One region of the Brevibacillus sp. HB1.2 genome, then DNA from elsewhere that is predicted to be linked to it. Evidence: riboswitches for the same ligand, from Rfam matches in the RefSeq annotation. Region 1 holds a riboswitch; each other region holds the start of a gene.

What was found. A riboswitch is a leader RNA that binds a small molecule or an ion and turns the genes downstream of it on or off. The one in region 1 is predicted to bind S-adenosylmethionine.
Region 2: it holds a riboswitch for S-adenosylmethionine, as region 1 does, so the genes downstream of both, HPY28_RS18580 (sugar ABC transporter substrate-binding protein) here and HPY28_RS00865 (ABC transporter permease) in region 1, are expected to answer to the same signal.
Region 3: it holds a riboswitch for S-adenosylmethionine, as region 1 does, so the genes downstream of both, HPY28_RS19880 (pyridoxal phosphate-dependent aminotransferase) here and HPY28_RS00865 (ABC transporter permease) in region 1, are expected to answer to the same signal.

What each region holds. Positions count from the first base shown of each region.
Region 1 is NZ_JABMIU010000001.1:179,631-184,154, reverse strand. Features, by position in the region: gene HPY28_RS00875 (MBL fold metallo-hydrolase) at 1-829, shown strand, start outside; gene HPY28_RS00870 (sulfite exporter TauE/SafE family protein) at 861-1,652, shown strand; SAM riboswitch class I at 1,773-1,877, shown strand; gene HPY28_RS00865 (ABC transporter permease) at 1,987-2,919, shown strand; gene HPY28_RS00860 (ABC transporter permease) at 2,924-3,871, shown strand; gene HPY28_RS00855 (ABC transporter ATP-binding protein) at 3,885-4,524, shown strand, end outside.
Region 2 is NZ_JABMIU010000008.1:36,086-40,609, forward strand. Features, by position in the region: gene HPY28_RS18575 (sugar ABC transporter ATP-binding protein) at 1-1,103, opposite strand, end outside; gene HPY28_RS18580 (sugar ABC transporter substrate-binding protein) at 1,197-2,216, opposite strand; SAM riboswitch class I at 2,313-2,432, opposite strand; gene HPY28_RS18585 (ATP-binding protein) at 2,635-3,888, shown strand; gene HPY28_RS18590 (hypothetical protein) at 4,117-4,524, opposite strand, start outside.
Region 3 is NZ_JABMIU010000009.1:69,957-74,480, forward strand. Features, by position in the region: gene HPY28_RS19875 (hypothetical protein) at 49-519, opposite strand; gene HPY28_RS19880 (pyridoxal phosphate-dependent aminotransferase) at 671-1,852, opposite strand; SAM riboswitch class I at 1,936-2,050, opposite strand; gene HPY28_RS19885 (MFS transporter) at 2,111-3,358, opposite strand; gene moaC (cyclic pyranopterin monophosphate synthase MoaC) at 3,362-3,844, opposite strand; gene HPY28_RS19895 (methylated-DNA--[protein]-cysteine S-methyltransferase) at 4,017-4,524, shown strand, end outside.

The DNA of each region.
Region 1 (4,524 bases):
CGCAGGAAGTGCTTGCGGCAAAGCACTGGGGGCCGTGCCGTCTTCTACCGTTGGTTATGAAAAGCTGTTCAACTGGGCGCTATCACACGCCAGTGAAGAGGAATTCGTCAAGGTACTCCTGGATGGACAACCAGAGCCACCAACGTATTTTGCAGTGATGAAACGCGTGAATAAGGAAGGCCCTGCCTTGCTTAAGGAACTCCCTGTTGTTCAAGAGTTCAACTCGTTTGAACAGGTAAAGGAATCGCTGGAAAACGGACAGATTATTGATACGCGTCCTTTCCAGAAATTTGCGAAGGGGCATCTGGCGGGAACACTTCACATTCCTTTTAACAAGTCATTTGCCAACTGGGCGGGCTGGATTGTCGATTACGATCGCCCGGTTCACTTCATGGCCACCCCAGATGATCTGGACGGGATTTTGCAGGCCTTGCATGCCGTAGGGATTGATTATGTCACAGGCTTTATCGACAGTGGCAAGTTAATGGAAAGGGAAGTGTCTTCGCTCGAGACAATCGAAGAGGTAACACCGTTGGAGATTGCAGAACGGGTGGAAAAGGGAGAAGTACACGTAGTAGATGTACGGAATCTGGCTGAGTGGAAGGAAGGACACATTCCGGATGCACAGCACATCATGCTCGGTACGCTCGCCAAGCGGCTGGATGAGATTCCTCTCGATAAGCCGCTTCTCGTACAGTGCCGTTCCGGTGCCCGATCCGCTATTGCCGCAAGCATTCTAAAAGCAAACGGATTCAAGGATGTCATGAATTTGAGCGGCGGAATCTTGAAATGGCAAATAGACGGCTTGGCAATCGTAGAACGAGGATAAAACGAAGCGAGGTATTGCAAAGGGTGAGCGTATGACTATCGACCTTGTGATCACACTGTTTGTTATCGGTTTCGCGGGATCATTTATCTCTGGTGTCGTCGGAATCGGGGGCTCCATCATCAAGTATCCGATGCTTCTGTACATTCCGCCCGCCCTTGGATTCGTTGCTTACACAGCTCACGAAGTATCCGGAATAAGTGCAGTCCAAGTATTTTTTGCCACCCTAGCTGCTGTTTGGACTCTGCGCAAAGATAAGCTTATTCATTACCAGCTCGTTGCGTATATGGGAAGTGCCATTATTGTTGGGAGCTTGCTTGGAGGGTATGGAGGAAAATTTCTTTCGGCAGATGCTATCAATATCGTTTACGCCATCTTGGCCACCATTGCTGTAATCTTGATGTTTCTGCCAAAAAAGCGGATGGACGGACGTGAACAGACCGAGGTTATCTTTCATAAACCAACAGCCGTATTATCCGCTTTGATTGTCGGAGGCGCCTCCGGAATTGTCGGGGCAGCTGGCGCTTTTATTTTGGTTCCCATCATGCTGACCATCCTCAAGATTCCGACAAGAGTTACGATTGCTTCATCTCTTGCCATCACTTTTTTTTCTTCCATCGGTTCGACGATAGGGAAATGGATGGCAGGGGACATATTGCTGTGGCCATCCGTGATCATGGTAATCGCCAGCATCATGGCAGCGCCACTCGGTACGAAGGTCAGCAAACGTTTGGGCACCCGGATTCTCCAGACCATTCTTGCCTTGTTGATCCTAGCTACCACAATTAAGATTTGGGCTGACATCCTTATATCCACACGTGTGTGAAGATTTACTTTTTCCATAAATTATAAAGAAAAATCAATTGTCATTGAACAGCATTGACATATCCGAGTAAAATGATAAGATAAAAAAGAATTTTACGATGAAATTAAATTTCATAGAACATTCTTATCGAGAGTGGTGGAGGGGCTGGCCCGATGAAACCCGGCAACCTTGGTCTGATTGACCTTACGGTGCTAATTCCTGCGGAGTTATTCTGCGAGATGAGAAGGTGGGAACCGTGTAATCGCCCCTCTTCTTTTCGGAGAGGGGTTTTCTATATTTATAATTCTTAGTATTCATATCTTTTTACTATGTGTTATGTGAAGGAGGAAACAACGTGCTTCATTATGCGGTCAAGCGTGGCTTTCTCATGATCGTTACGCTGTGGATCATTGTCACGGTAACGTTTGTGACCATGCACCTGATTCCGGGTGACCCGTTCGCGTCTGACGCCAAAATGCTTCCAGAAGAAGTGGTAAAGAACATGCGGGCGGAGTACAACCTGGATCAGCCAATCACGGTACAGTACCTGCTCTATCTGAAAGGATTGCTGCAATTTGACTTGGGGCCCTCTATCCAGTCCAAGACGAGGGATGTGAACACGCTGATTGCAGAAGGATTTCCCGCATCGGCTATTCTGGGACTCCAGTCGTTTATTGTCGCGCTAGCAGGTGGAATCACACTGGGAATCGTAGCGGCACTCTATCACAATCGAACGCTGGATTTCTTGTCTATGTTTGCAGCCATCATCGGGATCTCCGTCCCCAGTTTTATTCTGGCGCCACTGTTGATCAAGTACTTGGCGGTCAAATGGGAGCTGTTTCCCGTTGCTGCGTGGGGGAGCTGGGAACACTCGATTCTTCCAACGCTTGCGCTCGCTATCGGTCCGCTCGCCATTATCGCTCGTTTCGTACGAGCCAGCATGCTTGAGGTTTGGCAACAGGAATACATAAGCACAGCGGAGGCGAAAGGGCTTGGCACCTTTTCTATTGTCGTTAGACACGGGATGCGCAATGCCATATTGCCGGTTCTTACCTTTATCGGTCCGCTGTTTGCCAACCTGATGACCGGAACCTTTGTGGTGGAAAAGATTTTTGCCATTCCCGGGCTCGGCAAATACTTCGTGGAAAGTATTTTTAACCGCGATTACCCTGTTATTTTGGGCACCACAGTATTTTACAGCTTTGTCCTCATTTTTACGTTGTACATCATCGACCTGCTGTATCGGGTGATTGACCCGCGCATCAGATTGACGAGTGGAGGGAAGTAGCGTTATGGCCAATCAGGCAACACAACTGGATTCGCTGTTTCGACCAGTAGACCGAACCCGGCTATCCGAGGAAATTCGGGAACGTCCCAGTCTTGGGTATTGGCAGGAGGTATTGCAGCGAGTATTCCGCAACAAGCTGGCAATGCTCGGGTTCTTCCTTCTCTTGGCAGTGGTGACCCTCTCCATCATCGGGCCGATGATCGTTCCCCACAGCCCGCATGAACAGTCATTGACGAAGGGAAATCTGCCACTGTCGGGCGAGCACTGGTTTGGATCGGATGACTTGGGTCGGGACATGTGGGCACGTACCTGGGTAGGCGGTCAAATCTCTTTATTTATTGGTGTGGCGGCAGCTGCCATCGACCTAGTGATCGGCGTTTGCATCGGCGGGATATCCGGTTATATGGCAGGGAGGAACAAGCTGGGCGACCGTGTGGACAACATCCTGATGCGATTGGCTGAAATTCTGTACAGCATTCCGTATCTCCTGGTGGTAATCCTGCTGATGGTGGTTCTGGAGCCTGGACTCGCAACGATCATTATTGCCCTTTCACTAACCGGCTGGGTCGGCATGGCCCGTCTGGTCAGAGGGCAGATCATGCAGATCAAGCGTCAGGAGTTTGTGCTGGCTGCAGAAAAGCTGGGTACCTCTCATGCCAAAATCATCATGAAACATCTGTTGCCGAATACGATCGGCGTCATCATCGTGAACTTGACCTTTACGATACCACATGCGATTTTCGCAGAATCGTTTCTCAGCTTTCTTGGGCTGGGAGTTCAGGCACCAACCGCCAGCTGGGGAACCATGGCCAACGACGCGCTGGCAGTTATGCTGAGCGGACAGTGGTGGCGGCTGTTTTTTCCGGGATTCATGATTTCCCTTACCATGTTCGCGTGCAACGCGCTCGGGGACGGTTTGCAGGACGCACTGGACCCGCGGATCAGGAAATGAGGAGGAGTACATCGTGAAGCCATTGTTGGAAGTAGATCAGTTGCGCGTCTCCTTTCGCACGTACGGTGGAGAGGTGCAGGCGGTAAGAGGGGTTTCCTTTTCTGTGAAGGAGGGGGAGACGTTGGCAATTGTCGGAGAAAGCGGCTGCGGAAAAAGTGTGACCGCCCGGGCATTGATGGGAATGATTCCTCCGCGATCCGGTCAGGTAAAAGACGGCAGCATTCGGTTTCGCGGGCGTGAACTGACTGGGCTGACGAAGCTGGAATGGCAGCAGGTTCGCGGGTCGCAGATCGGTATGATCTTCCAGGACCCGATGACCTCGCTGAATCCAACGATGAAAATCGGCCAGCAGATTGCGGAAGGCCTGATCAAACATCGAAAGCAGACGAAGACAGAAGCAAAGGAAGAGACGCTGAAACTGCTTGTAAGGGTAGGCATTCCGGAGGCGGCGAGGCGATTTGAGCAGTATCCTCACGAGCTAAGCGGAGGCATGCGGCAGCGTGTCGGAATCGCCATGGCGCTGGCCTGCCAACCGCAGTTAGTTATCGCCGACGAACCGACGACTGCGCTCGACGTGACCATTCAGGCACAGATCCTTCGTCTGATGAAAGAGTTGCAGGAACAATTGAACACGTCGATCATTTTGATCACCC
Region 2 (4,524 bases), on a different contig from region 1:
TTGATAAAACCGAGCCAGGACTTCTTTTTCAACGAGGCGACAGACAGGTTGTTCTGTACCGACTCCTCTACGAAAATTCCTTCTTTTCGCCTTTCCTCCGGGACGAGTACGATCCCTGCATCGACGGCGTCTTTTGGCGAGCGTAGTTGGATACGTGTTCCATGCAATCGAATGGCACCGGCCTTTGCCTCATCCGCACCGAAGAGCAATCGGGCGAGCTCAGTCTTCCCTGCCCCAACCAGACCGACGACACCCACGATCTCTCCCTCGTGAACTCGCAGGTCGACTCCTCGTACTTTGCCACCAGCCACACCTGCCGCCTCAAAAATCGTTTCGCCAATCGGCACTTCCATCTTCGGGAACTCCTCGTCAAAGCTTTTGCCCAGCATGTTCGCGATCACTTCGTCCATATTGGTCTTCGCCGTGTCTGTGGTCACGACATGTTGTCCATCGCGCATGATGGTGATCCGATCACAGATTTCAAAGATTTCCGGCAACCTGTGGGAGATATAAATGATCCCGACTCCAGCATTTTTCAACTGCGCAATGATTTGAAACAGCCGTTCGCTCTCCTTTGTGCTCAACGGCGCCGTCGGTTCATCGAAAATGACGTACTTCGCCTTTTGAACGGTAGCCCGTGCAATCAAAATCAATTGCTTTTCCGACAGCGTACATTCTTCGACGAGCATCCTCACCGGAATAGAGAAGCCGAAGTTTTTTAAAATCTGCTCCGATTCGTTGTACAAGCTCTGCCAGTTGATTAGTCCCTTGGTTTTCGCCTGGACGAGCTGGCCCGCCAATATGTTTTCAGCAACGCTCAAATACGGGATCAAGGCGGTGTCCACTTCCTGATATACACATTGAATGCCCTGTGCTTTGGCGTCCTGCGGAGATTGAATCGACACGGCCTGTCCATCGATGGTGATCGTACCTCCATCTGCCTGATACGCTCCCGTGAGAATTTTCATCAGGGTACTCTTTCCCGCACCATTAGCACCGAGAAGTGCATGAACCTCTCCAGCGCGCACCTCAAAATCGACGGATCGCAGGGCAGGAACCCCAGAAAACTGCTTCGCCATCCCTTTCATCTGCAATGTGGACATTTTTCACACCTCCTGTTTACCTGCGTGTTCCAACCTCTATAAGGAAAAATCCCGTTGACGGATACAGATCAACGGGAAAAGCCAATTTGGTTCTTACTTGCCCCAATCTTGTACGTATTGGGACAGGTCGCCCATCGTTACTTTCTTATCCTTCGGCAGGTCTTCCTGTTTCACCAGCACTGGATTCAGCTTCACGTTGTCTGGCACTTGCTCGCCTTTGATTTTTTGGAACACGGTTTGGGCATGGATGCGCCCGATATTGGATGGGTCTACCGCTGCCGTCGCTGTCCAAGGAGAGTTTTCCGCCTGGATCATTTGCAGATCCTCATCGCTCAAATCGATGGAGTATACTTTGATTTCCGTACGGCCTGCTTGCTGGATGGCACGTGTCGCCCCTTTGGCAAATTCATCCCATGCCGCCCATACTGCTGTGATGTCGCCTTTGTTGGGATACTTTTTCAAGATCGCTTCCATCTGCGTTTGTGTATCGAGTGCCGTATTATTGGTAGCAGAACCGAATGCAGCAATCTCTTTGATGTCCGGGTATTTCTTCTGGAAAGCTTCATACGTCACTTGGCGTTTTTCCATAGGCGCAAAGCCAGCTACCCAAATTTTTACGATGCTGCCTTTGCCATTTGTATCTGCAGCCAGCTTCTCCAGGCTCAGCTCTGCCAACTTGTTGTCATCCTGCGCCACAACTGGCACACCCGGAATGTTGATGTCTGTATCAAACAGGACAACCGGAATTTTTTTATCCACGGCCTTTTGCGTACCCTGCTGCAACGCTTCTGCCGTACCATGGTCGATCAGAATGCCATCAAACTTTTGGTTCACAGCCGCATCGAGGTTGGACGCCATTTTTGCCAGATCGGTATCCGCGTTGAATACGGTCAACTCACCGCCGTTTTTCTCCACCTCTGTCTTCACGCCATTGATGTATTGTGCGGAGAACGTTCCTACGTTTTGACGCATGATTAATGCGATTCTCTTCGCGTTCTCCCCACCTGACTGGTTCGTGCTACCGGTTCCGGTGCTTGTTCCTCCGCCGCATGCCGTAACGAGAACGGACGCAGCCACAATAAGTGAAGTCAGTAATCCCAGTTTCTTTTTCATCGCAAATGTTCCCCCTTTTTCTCTTTGAAAACAAATGATAAAAGCAAAAAATCCTCTTTCACAGAGAAAGAGGACAAAAATCGACAAGATTCTCGCCTCTTATCTGTCAGGTATTCTACCTGTTGGAGTTAGCACCTTGGCTCGAAAGAACACAATCTCTCGTGCTAGGTTGCCGGGCTTCATAGGGCCATTCCCTCAGCCATCTCTTGATAAGAGTAGTTTCTATTTTCGGAACGTTTGTATAAGTATATACAGAATATAATCTGGCAATTACCTATCTGTCAACTAGGTTTACCGAAAGAATTTTCTTGATAAATATTCCAGTTTGTTCTGTAACAACGAGAGGGATTTTGTTGTGTCTTGTCGAATTATCGTAGATTGATACAAGCCTAGCAAATATTTGCGATGGGGATGCTACATGAGTCTATTAAAAGAAGTTATTCTTCAATGGTTTTTCGCCATTATCCCGTTTGTGTTTTTCAACATCTATTACCGTGACAAAATGAGGAACTACAGCCGTTCCTTTATTGTCTTCACCAGCTCAGCCTGCATGTTTCTCGCGATGACCTTCGCCCCGAGCGTCACCAATGGCATGTTCTTTGATATCCGACATGTCATCATTCTTTTCGGACTGGTTTATGGCGGAATCGAGATTGCCTTGCTCCTTCTGATTGAAGCCTTGGTTTATCGGTACTACCTAGGTGGAGAAGGAACATGGGTTGCGCTGCTGATCCTTACAGTCAATTTTGTCTTGTCACTCTTTTTGTATCGACACTACAAAGCCAGTTATCGGAAAACACTGTATCTTTTTATGACGAGTGCGATTTTTTCTACGGTTGCTTTAGGGACTACTTATTACTTTTTTCCCACGTATGTAACTCAACACCTCGTTTACTACACCATAGTGATTCCTATTCAGAACTTTTTCGGCCTCTGGTTGTTAATGTCGCTTTTCAGCAAATGTGTTTCGGATAAGGAGCTGTTTATTCGCCACGCGCAAAACGAAAAAATCCAGACGATGAGCCATGTTGCTGCATCGCTCGCACACGAGGTTCGCAATCCGCTGACAGCTGTCAAAGGCTTTTTGAAATTAATACAGGAATCCCCGGAAAATTTGGTGAAAATCGATCAATACATTCGCATCAGTCTCGACGAGATCCAACGGACAGAAGCCATTTTGACCGAATACCTTGCGATTTCCAAGCCGCTCAAGGAACGACATGAGATCATTAATGTTAGCGAGCATCTGCATGCCATCCGCGAAGTGATGCTCCCTTTTGCCAATATGCACAACGTAGAGCTTACGCTGCAAGACTTTGAGAGACCTGTGACGATCAAGGCCAATCCAGACGAGTTCAAGCAAGTGTTGGTGAATTTCATCAAAAATGCCATCGAGGCGTGCTCGGATATTTCGGACGGAAAAGTCTCCCTGGACTTGCTCATCGAGCGAAACAAAGCACTGTTGGTCATCAAGGATAACGGTGTCGGCATGGATGCAGGACAGATCAGCCGTCTTGGAACGATTTACTTTTCTACGAAAACAACTGGAACTGGTCTTGGTTTGACGTATTCCTATCATGTCATTCATGCGATTGGCGGAACGGTCAATGTATCAAGCAAGCCACGAGTAGGAACCAAGTTCACCATTATGCTCCCATATAAGGCACAGTAACTTCTTGCAGGTTTTGCAGAGGGACTGTGCCTTTTTCCATTCGAGCGCTTGCCCATGAACAAGGTGACCAGCAGTAATAAAGGAATAATCGTACATACGCGCCCGATGACGAGCATGCTTTCTCCGAATCCTTCCACGTTTGTCCCTCCCCTCACGCTTTACTATGCAATTTCTGGGAGGGCATTATGCCAAAACAAAACACCAGGAGTCTCCCCCTGGTGTCTCTCTTTATTCGTATGGCAGCCATTCTCCCGTAATGGCATCCACATCCCCATTGCTCTTCAGTATCTCTGCCGAATAGACCAAGAGCGGTTGCTCTTGAATCCTATTGTTTTCAAGCGGGAATAGATAGCGGGGACTGAGCCGTTTATGTTGAAGATAAACCTGCGCCGCCTCTTCCGCTGAAATCACCTTGGACGCATCTGGGAAGGCATCCTGCTCATGCGGGAATGTCAACCTTGCCCCGATAATTTCTCCTGTCTGCCCGTCGAGCATGACCTTATAATACTGATCACGCACCAAAACGCCGTTTACTTCCCGGAAAAAGTTCAGTTCAACCTGTCTGCCCATCACGTAAATTTGCTCCTGCATCCGAACAGACTTCACCCTCGTATCCAAATACGGCTCCAAAAAGAA
Region 3 (4,524 bases), on a different contig from region 1:
TCTTCGTCTCAAACGAAAAGGGGTCCAATATGTATGGGCTATATCTTCCTAGGCGATGCGAAACACACGCGGTTTCTCTGTGTGTGGGAGGAAAGAGAGGTCTACGTGCGTGGACGCTTCTTCCATGCCAATATCGTTTGCCAACAGCAATGCCTCTTCCTGGAAGGTCGGCGTACAGCTGCCTTCATTCAGTTCACAGAGACGTTTCAATCGCTTCAGTCTCTCTGCGGATTTCTCCACTCTCATGCCTTCATTCGTCAGCTCACAAACGTTGACGTGACGAGCATCAGCGATCATGCTGATATCATTCACATGGACAATCAGTCTTTTGCCTTCTTCCGTAACAAAACCGATCGAGCAAAAATGCGCACCTGACATTTCCAAACGAGTGAGAACAGCATTGGCGTAAACTTCTCCCGTCCGCAGGCGAATCTGTCCTGCTTCAATGGCTCCGCCGATTTTCCGCTCGTTGGCGATCACCGTATACATATCCGTGTAACCGTTAATCTGATAGCGCATGGTACCCTCCCGCTCTCGATGAGACTAATTATCATTAACAATGCCATCGTATAATGAAAATCATTATCTGTCAATAATGAGAATGATTTTTATTCTAGAATAAAAAAGCCACACTCCATTTGTATGGTAGTGTGACCCAATTACCTCGCCTTTATTTTGTTTTCGTAAATAACCCCAACCGCTCAATTCGCTGAACCGCTTCTGCGAGACGCTCTTCATTTGATAACAAAGCCGCTCGCACATAACCCTCACCTGTCGGACCAAAGCCATTTCCTGGCGCTACGACGACATGCGCTTTTTCCAAAAGCAGGTCAGAGAACTCCACGGATGTGAAGCCGCTTGGAACAGGAAGCCAAGCAAAAAACGACCCTTGAGATGGTGGCGCCTGCCAGCCAATCCGATGCAGATTGGAGTACAAAGCATTGCGGCGGCTTTCGTAGACAGCAACGAGATCGCGAACGCACTGCTGTGACTCCGTCATCGCTTTGGCTGCCGCCATCTGTACCGCTCCGAACAGACTGACGAAGTAATGGTCCTGAATGAGATTAATCAGACGAACCAGCTCGCGATTTCCTACCATAGCACCAACACGCCAGCCTGCCATGTTGTACGTTTTGGACAAGGTATAAAATTCTACACCCACTTCTTTTGCACCCGGAACCTGCATGAAGCTGACTGGCTTTTTCCCGTCATAGCTGATCGCCCCGTAGGCGAAGTCGTGGCAAACAACGATTTCATGTTTTCGAGCAAAACGAATGGTTTCCTCATAAAACTCGAGTGGTGCATTAACTGCTGTCGGATTGTTCGGATAGTTGAGAAACATCAGTTTCGCTCGATCCAAATCAGTTTGGGAGAGCTGGCTGTAGTCAGGCAAGAAGTCATTTTCCGCCTTCAACGGCATCATGACCATCCGTCCGTCTACGACAGCAACACCCGACCAATAATCCGGATAGCCTGGGTCTGGAACCAGTGCAACATCGCCTGCATTCATAAGGACTTGGCAAATCTCTACGAGTCCGGTTTTGCTGCCGAACAATATCGCGACTTCTTCCTCCGGATCGAGGTCCACATCAAATTCTTGCTTATACCAATGAGCCACTGCCTGCTTCAGTTCCACGCGTCCCTGAAAAGGCGGATATTTGTGATGGAGTGGTTGTGCCGCTTGCGCCTGTAATTCTTCAATAATGTGTGGCGGTGTCGGCAAATCAGGATTGCCCTGCCCTAGGTTTATGACGTCATGGCCTTGCGCAATGACCTTGTTTACTTTTGCCACCAGGGTCGCAAAAAACTGGGTAGGGAGTCGATCAATCATGTCGGAGGGTTGAATGCGCATCTTTCTTCCATTCCTTTCTTGGGCCCAATACAGTAAAACCCCCTTTTTCCATACAGAAAAAGGGGGAGATCAGCTTGGTCACGTCCTTATCTGTCAGGAAAAAATCCTGCTGGAATTGGCACAGCATCTGTCCATCGCATAGAACAGATCCGCTGCCGGGCTTCATAGGGCCAGTCCCTCCACCTCTCTGAATAAGTCAAACACACGGAATATACTGTTTTTTCGTCTATATCATACTACTTGAGCACGTAAACCGTGTCAAGATGCTTGATTCTGTAAGGGTACCTGATGCCTTCTTTTTTGAAAAGATGTGTGGAAGGCAAAGAATGCGACAGACAACAGACACAAGCCCGCCATCACGAACAATAGTCCCTGCGCATGAATCGATTGGAAAATGAAGGCGCCGAGAAGTGGTCCGAGCATCCGCCCAGCAGATCCAGTCCCTGCAATCAGACCTTGAATGAAGCCTTCTCGTCCCTCTGGCGTAAACTGTGCCGCTACTGCCGGCACCGCTGGCCACACGAGCATTTCTCCCAGCGTCATGATGAACATGCCTGCAACAAAGCCTGCATAAACCGTTGATTGAGACAAAATCAACATCGACATGGCAAAAATATAAGCGCCCAAGAGCATTTGTGCTTTTAGCGTACGGGCAAAGCGTCGTATGACCCACGCAATCAATGGTTGACCAAACAGGATCAAACCGCCGTTCAGCGTCCACAACAGACTGTATTGACGGAGTGAAATGCCCAGGGATTGCATATAGGTCGACAGCACCGTTGTCCATTGTACATAGACAATCCAGCTAATGAGCAATCCTCCGCATAAGAGCAGCAATGCTCCCCATACGACCTTGGTCTCTTGCTGTGGTTCTCGTATAAGTTCTCCCTCTGCTTGTTCGGGAGCAGTCGTCTGCAATTGACGTTTTTGCTCTGCCAGTTTTAACTGACGCGGCAAAATGAGCATAAACATCGTCAGCACAATTACTTGTGTGATCGCATTTCCGAAAAACGTCCAAGCAAACGAAACGCTTGCCAAGAAGCCGCCTAAAGCAGAGCCGGCAGCTACACCCACATTGAGTGCGACGTAAATCAGATTGATTCCTTTACGGCCTCCCTCCGGCCATAAAACCACTGCCAGCGCATTCATAACGGGAGAAAGGGATCCATAAAACAAACCATTCAATAATAACAGTAGGACATATACGGTAAAATCTTGTGTAACACCTAAACAGACCGAAATGATCATTCCACCGATGGAGCCTACAACAATGGTGCGCATTTTACCCCAGCGGTCAAACATCATCCCGCCGACAATACTCCCGATCAGGAATGCGCCTTGATTTAAAAGCAACAAGAAGCCGGCTACAGTCAGCGGCTTTCCGAGATGGTTGTGAATATAGATCGTGACCAGCGGCCAAATACACGCCATTCCGGTAGAAAAAATGACGGCAGCAATCGCCAATAAACGAATGCTGCTCGGATAGGATTCCCACTTTTGCCTCATGGCTTACTTCTCACCCCGATGGAAATCGCCGCTTTTTCCGCCTGTTTTGGATTGCAGACTGGTCGGACCGATTATCATTTCTTTATCCATGGCTTTGCACATGTCATACACCGTCAAAGCCGTTACACTGACAGCGGTCAACGCCTCCATCTCGACGCCTGTTTTCCCTGTCGTCTTCACGGTTCCTGTAATCGCAAGCGTCGTTTCATCTACAAAAGCAAATTGTATGTCGATGCCAGTCAATGGCAGCGGATGACACATCGGGATGATTTCCCACGTCTTTTTGGCAGCCATGACACCTGCTACCTGCGCAACTGCGAGTACATCGCCCTTTTCGATTCGACCTTCACGGATTCGGGCGAGTGTTTCGGGTTTCATGCTGATTTGGCTCTCGGCTACAGCCACCCGTTTTGTGACGTCCTTCTCAGACACGTCCACCATCCGCGCTCGATTTTGTTCATTAAAATGTGTTAATTGATCAGTCATACGAGTATCTTTCCTCCTCTATCTTCTCCTACCTTACTCCCGCCGCTGGTTAAAAGCAATGGGAATGTAGAGGACATCGTTTCGTTATCTTGCTCATCCACTCCCAAAAACGTACGAAGAACAGGTGCTGGAGGTATACTGTGCGTACACAGCTCAAAGGAGGCGTATGGAAATGGAAACGATGAAGGATCAGACGGTACGTTGGTCAATGCTTGTGCATGGTGATTGGACTATTTATTTGGCTGCAACGGCTGCCGGACTTTGTTATGTCGGCTCAGTCAACCAGCCTTTTGCTGAATTGGAAGCGTGGGTTGAAAAGCATCGCCCACAAAGTGCACTGGTGCAAGACGACCCATGGCTAAAGCCTTTTGCAACAGAACTGATGGAATATATGCAAGGAACGCGCGAGCACTTTTCCATGAATTGCGACCTCTCTGGAACGCCTTTTCAGCTCGCTGTCTGGGAAGCACTCCGTCAAATCCCATACGGTCAAACGGCATCGTACACCGACATTGCAAACATCATTGAAAAGCCTGCTGCTGTTCGTGCAGTCGGTGCAGCAATCGGTGCCAATCCGGTTCTCATTACAGTCCCCTGCCACCGCGTTGTCGGTAAAAACGGTTCACTGACTGGCTATCGTGGAGGACTGCCCATGAAGACAACTCTGCTTGATCTGGAGC